2 regions of the Belliella baltica DSM 15883 genome follow, and region 2 is predicted to be linked to the other one. Evidence: riboswitches for the same ligand, from Rfam matches in the RefSeq annotation. Region 2 holds a riboswitch; the other holds the start of a gene.

Region 1 (3,219 bases), 1.7 Mb from region 2:
AATCGGGAGTAATATGTTGATTTAAGATTTCTCATCTTGACTTCAAGAAAAATTCTTTAAATTCGAATTCGAAAAAAATCAAAACCATATGAAAAAATCAAATGCTTGGATGATTGCCATTCTATTGGCTGGATCAATTACCTTTTACGGATGCGGTGGAGAGAGCAAAACAGAGGAGGAAACAACCACAGAAATGGAAGGAATGGAGGAAGTTGCACCTGTTGAAGAACGTGCAAGTCCATTAAGAACTACCGAAGGTACTGTAGGTGACAATGTGAATTTAAGTGTTCAGTACGGTGCACCTTCTGTAAAAGGCAGAGTTTTGTGGGGAGATCTGGTTCCTTACAATGAAGTTTGGAGAACAGGGGCAAATGAAGCTACTTTTGTTGAATTTGGCTCAGATATAATAGTAGAAGGTTCCGTGCTTCCAGCTGGTAAATACTCTTTATTTACTATTCCTAAAGAGTCAGGTAAATGGACTGTGATTTTCAATTCTGAATGGGATTTAGAACATGGACATTTTCAATACAAAGAAGAATTCGATGTGCTTAGAGTAGAATCTACACCTACTTGGGTAGAAGAAAGCCAAGAGCAACTTTCTATTTCTGTCGAAGCTCCCGGAATTGTGGTGAAGTGGGAAAAACTAGTGTTGCCAATCGTAATTGGATAAAATAAAGTAGTTACTGATTGATTGAGAGATTAGTTGAACAGTAAGTTTCAATCAATAAGTTAGGAGGGAAGAGTATCTGATGCTCTTCCCTTTTATTTAGTTGACCTAATAGGTTTTCAAAACCTATTAGGTCTTTTCTTCTTACAGATCATCTCGACTTTTCCAATGCACGCTCTACATCTTTGATGATGTCCTCTTGGTGTTCGAGGCCTACAGAAAGTCTGATCAGTCCATCGCTGATCCCTACTTTTTCACGCTCCTCTTCAGTGAGTTTGCTATGGGTAGTGGAGGCTGGATGCGTGATAATACTTCTACTGTCTCCCAGATTTGCTGTTACAGAAATCATTTGCAATTGATCGATAAATTTTTGAGCTCTTGAGATTCCGCCTTTTAGAGTTAGTGTAATGATTCCTCCTCCATGCTTCATCTGCTTTTTGGCCAAATCATATTGCGGATGAGATTTAAGAAATGGATATTTCACAAAATCCAAGTCAGTGCTATCTTGGAAATACTTAGCTACAGCAAGGGCGTTTTCACAATGTCTATCCATCCTGACAGCCAAGGTTTCCATACTTTTTGCAAGAATCCAAGCGTTGAATGGAGATATAGATGGCCCAGTATGTCGGGCAAAAAATTGTACCTCTTGGATCAATTCTTTTTTTCCAAGAATCAAACCACCCAAAACCCTTCCTTGTCCATCAATGAATTTGGTCGCTGAGTGTGTTACGATATGTGCTCCCCATTTGGCTGGTTGCTGAAGGTATGGCGTTGCGAAGCAATTGTCCACTACAAGGATCAAATTATGTGCTGCTGCAAACTGTCCTACCCATTCCAAATCTATGATCTCCAAGCCTGGGTTAGAAGGTGTTTCGATAAAGAGCATTTTGGTATTGGGTTGTACTAATTTTTCCCAATTGGAGATGTCAGAGATATCTCCATAAGTAGAACTAATCCCCCATTTTGGAAATACTCTAGTCAAAAGTTGATGTGTAGAGCCGAATAGCGAGCGAGAAGCTAAAATATGATCGCCCTGCTGCAACAGTGCCGCCATGCTTCCAAACATTGCTGCCATTCCTGAGGCAGTTGCTATACCATCCTCAGTACCTTCTGCTGCACATACTTTATCAATAAGTTCAGACGAGTTTGGGTTAGCATATCGAGAATAAATATTCCCTTGAATTTCTTCTGCAAACATGGCTCTGGCCTCCTCTGCGGAATCGAAAGTGAAACTTGAAGTTAAATATAGTGGTGCAGAATGTTCTCTTTGATTTGATTTGGATGCGTTAATTCTTATTGCATCAGTTTCGAAATGGGACATTTTGTATTGGTTAACTGTGGAATAGTTATTAGGGACAGGGACAAGAAATTTGAGAATATGAAATAGCTATGGTGTAGTAGAGATACGATTGAAATAAAGTGAATATAATGGAAAGATATCGTGGTATATGGTAATTCTATTCACATTTTTGAGAATGTAAATGGATTTAAAAGAATAAGGATACCATTTGTAAATTTGCATAACATCTAACTTATAGTTCCCACATTGGGCAGGTTTTGGCACCTTTCAGCTGGGATGTGATGGTTGCCAGAGGGTCACAGAGCCTGTTCTCTCACCTCTTCTTTATAAATCAGTAAACTGAATTGCTACAAAGTAAAGCCCTAAATCTTAAAATTCAAAAAATTGACCTCGCAGATTTCTATCTAATTTTAGATTTAAGAAGGTAGATTTTAGATTTGATGAAACTATCCCTGATTTTGCAGATGGATTATTTTTAAATCTAAAATCAGAAAAATAATATCTTAAATCTCTTCATTCATTAAACTGCATCATGGTCATATTGATACCAATTGTGCAAAAAGATATGATCATTTCAACTGCTTTATCCATAAATATTGGAAGTTCCTCAATCTCTTTTGCTGTCCAACGTCCCAAGACATAGTCCACTTGCCGTCCTTTTGGAAAATCGTCACCTATTCCAAATTTTAATCTTGGGTAATCTTGACCTCCTGTCAATTCTTCAATATTTTTTAGTCCATTATGACCTGCTGCTGATCCTTTGCCTCGCATTCTCAACTTCCCAAACGGTAGCGCAACATCATCAACAATAACCAAAATATTTTCTTTAGGAATATTTAATTCTTTCATCCAGTAGTTTACAGCCTTTCCACTGAGATTCATGTAGGTTGTTGGTTTGATCAGATAAAATTGTCTGCCTTTGAATTTGAACTCAGTGGTAAATGCCAAACGCCCACTTTTCCATGAAACCCCCTGTTTATCTGCTAATCTATCTAAAGTTAGGAAACCTACATTGTGTCGCGTCAATTCATATTCAGGGCCGATGTTTCCCAATCCAACTATTAAGTATTTCATTTTATTGTACCTAAATCTACTTTATACCTGATTTCTACAAAATTGTGAGTAAAAAAATAAAAAATCCTGCTCGCGAACAAGCAGGATTTTACAATATTCAAGAAAGCCGTGATTATTCAGCTTTTTTACCTCTAAGTGCTCTTGGAATACCGATCGTAGCGATAGATACATTAGGGCT
Region 2 (3,219 bases):
AGTATCATCGATAATGTGATCTATGATTCCTTTTACCAAGGCATGTTCTATCCTTTTGGCAACAGCTTCTTCCCTCCAAGCTTCTGTAGCCACCTCCTTTTTGTCAGTAGCTTTTACCGTTTCGGCAAAATTCAATAATGTTTCTGTAGCCTCGTCATTTCTATCAAAAAGTACATCCTCCACCTTTTCCAATAGATCTTTTGGTATATCATCATAAATCTCCAACATTGTAGGATTGACAATGCCCATGTCCATTCCATGACGAATCGCGTGATATAGAAAAGAAGCATGCATGGCTTCTCTCACAGGATTATTCCCTCTGAAAGAAAAGCTCACATTGCTCACACCTCCACTGACTTTAGCCCCTGGGAGATTTTGCTTGATCCATTGGGTGGCATGAAAAAAGTCGATAGCATTTTTTCTATGTTCGTCCATCCCTGTAGCCACAGGAAAAATATTCGGGTCAAAAATAATATCCTCAGGGTTGAATTTGACTACATCAACTAGGATGTCATAACTGCGCTTACAAATATCGATTCTTCGCTGATAAGTATCCGCTTGTCCATCTTCATCAAAGGCCATGACGACAACAGCAGCACCAAATTTTTTGATAGTTTTGGCTTGCTGAATAAATTCTTGCTCACCGTTTTTTAGACTGATCGAATTTACAATTCCTTTGCCTTGAATACACTTCAGTCCAGCCAATATAATCTCCCACCGACTACTATCAATCATAATCGGAATACGGCTGATTTCTGGTTCTGACGCTATCAAATTAAGAAATCTTTGCATCGCAGCTACACCGTCAAGCATCCCTTCGTCCATGCACACATCCAGTATTTGTGCTCCTCCTCGAACCTGGTCAAGTGCTACTTCCAAAGCTTCATCGTATTGCCCATTTAAAATCAATCGAGCAAATTTCTTTGATCCAGTTACATTGGTTCGTTCACCGATATTGACGAAATTGATTTCGGGAGTGAAAATCAAAGGCTCCAATCCCGAAAGCTTCATCACACCTTTATTTTTTATCTTAGTCATCTGATTCGTTTACAAATTCTAATTTTCTTGGGCTGTATTTGGCAGCTGTTTTGGCTAAAGCTGCAATATGATCAGGTGTGGTTCCACAACAGCCTCCCAAAATATTAATCAATCCATCCTTAAGAAACTCCTCTACTTGAATTGACATTTCTTCTGAATCCTGATCATATTGACCAAACTCATTCGGTAAACCAGCATTTGGATAGGCACTGATATTGAAAGGAGCGTTTTCTGAGAGTACTTTTAAATATGGACGGAGCTCTTTTGCCCCCAAAGCACAATTAAGACCTATACTAAAAAGTGGGATATGCGAAACAGAAATCAAAAATGCTTCTGTAGTCTGTCCTGAAAGTGTTCTCCCTGATGCATCTGTAATGGTTCCTGAAATCATCACAGGAATACCACCTTCTAGTGGATCTATTGGTAAACCTCTCTCTTCGAATACTTCTTGAATGGCATAAATCGCTGCTTTGGCATTGAGTGTATCAAATATGGTTTCGACCAAGATGATGTCTGAACCTCCGTCCAATAAGCCTTCTACCTGTTCCTTATAGGCTAAGGCTAGATCATCAAAAGAAACAGCTCTGTAACCAGGATCATTAACATCCGGCGAAATAGATGCTGTTCTATTGGTAGGGCCTACTGCTCCAGCTACGAATCTGGGTTTATCTGGTGTTTTTTGAGAATATTCTAAAGCAACTTCCTTTGCGATTTTTGCTGATTGGAAATTAATTTGATAAGCAAGTCGTTCTAAGCCATAATCTGCCTGCGCTATCGTAGTTCCGCTAAATGTATTAGTCTCAATAATATCAGCTCCAACCTCCAAATATGCAGCATGAATAGCTTTGATTATATCAGGTCTGCTAAGTGAAAGTAAGTCATTATTTCCTTTGAGCGGCTTAGGGTAATCTTTTAGCTCAGGAGTTCTAAAATCTTCCTCTGTCAGCTTATATCGCTGAATCATGGTGCCCATGGCTCCATCCAGAATTAAGATCCTTTTCTTTGATTGGGTGAGAAGTAGCTTGGTTCTATTCATTTTGCTCTATATCTTTTCAAAAAACTTATTCGAGCAAGAACCGGAAGAAAAAAGACTGTTAATCTAATCTACCGCTCATCTATTTCTGTTCTACTTCAGAATGGGAGTTAGCACCTTGTTGATTCAGGTTGCTAAGACGTCGCAGGGCCCTTCCCTCGGTCTTTCTCGATAAGCAATCTCAAAGGTAAGTTCTATAATTTAATTATATTCATATTTTCAAAAATTGTTTGTCAAAAAGTATAATTCAATAATGAATTGAATAAAAAACGGTACTATCAATAATAAAATTGGAAGAATATCTCTAATAAATTAAGGTCTGATACCAACAGAAAAATGTAAATATGGGTTTGCCATGTATTTATACATGGGAGTATCTAATAATCTAAACCTGCTCAGAGGAGCTTCATAACCTCCCTGAATACCAAAGACTAAATTAATTCCTCTTTCAGAACTAAAAGGAACAGCATACATGATATAGATTTCAGGCTTGGCCATCATTCCAGATTTTCTTAAATAACCATCAAAATCTGGCTCTTCAAAAAGCAAAGGAAAATCTGGTTTGGAATTGTTAATCAATGAATATCTCAAATTAGCATACCCAATACCCGCTACACCTCCCAACTCAAGATTTTTTCTTTCGAAAAATTTTCTTCCAAAATTCCCGTAAAGTCTTACACTATTTAAAGTCTGTGATGAAAATCCATTTGCACCACCTTGTAATGAAACGTTATAAATATCAGCTCCATAAAGTATGCCTTTACTTTCTCCCAAAATTTTAACTCCCCAATTATTAGGCTTTTCTTCAAAAGGCTCAAGTCCATTTTGTTCAAGAATTGTATTGAATTGATCTGGACTTGTAAAATGAAGGCCACTGATCAAGTGAATTCCTAAAGAGGCATCTTTATAAAAGAAATTATGATCAGGTAGAGAAATCCCAACACCTGCTCTAATAAATGCACCACTTTGCGCATTATCAAATTGAATTCCATTCAGCTCCCATGAGTTTTCAAAGGGGCTAAAAGCATAACCGAATTTTGTCATAATCTCAAGCACCTCTTCGCGGCCTGGGATCTCTACGTCTAATGACGCCTGAAATCCAATTTCAGTTAATAAACCTGTAAAATATCGACTGCCCTTATGAATAT

What was found. Region 2 has a riboswitch for S-adenosylmethionine ahead of BELBA_RS17315 (homocysteine S-methyltransferase family protein). Riboswitches for the same ligand answer to the same signal wherever they lie in the genome.
Region 1: linked by a shared signal. The riboswitch ahead of BELBA_RS09650 (trans-sulfuration enzyme family protein) and the one ahead of BELBA_RS17315 (homocysteine S-methyltransferase family protein) in region 2 are both predicted to bind S-adenosylmethionine.

Annotation. Positions count from the first base shown of each region.
Region 1 is NC_018010.1:2,085,814-2,089,032, forward strand. It holds gene BELBA_RS09645 (DUF2911 domain-containing protein) at 89-670, shown strand; gene BELBA_RS09650 (trans-sulfuration enzyme family protein) at 819-1,988, opposite strand; SAM riboswitch class I at 2,197-2,300, opposite strand; gene pth (aminoacyl-tRNA hydrolase) at 2,481-3,041, opposite strand; gene BELBA_RS09660 (50S ribosomal protein L25/general stress protein Ctc) at 3,154-3,219, opposite strand, start outside.
Region 2 is NC_018010.1:3,819,126-3,822,344, forward strand. It holds gene metH (methionine synthase) at 1-1,038, opposite strand, end outside; gene BELBA_RS17315 (homocysteine S-methyltransferase family protein) at 1,031-2,074, opposite strand; SAM riboswitch class I at 2,147-2,249, opposite strand; gene BELBA_RS17320 (hypothetical protein) at 2,384-3,219, opposite strand, start outside.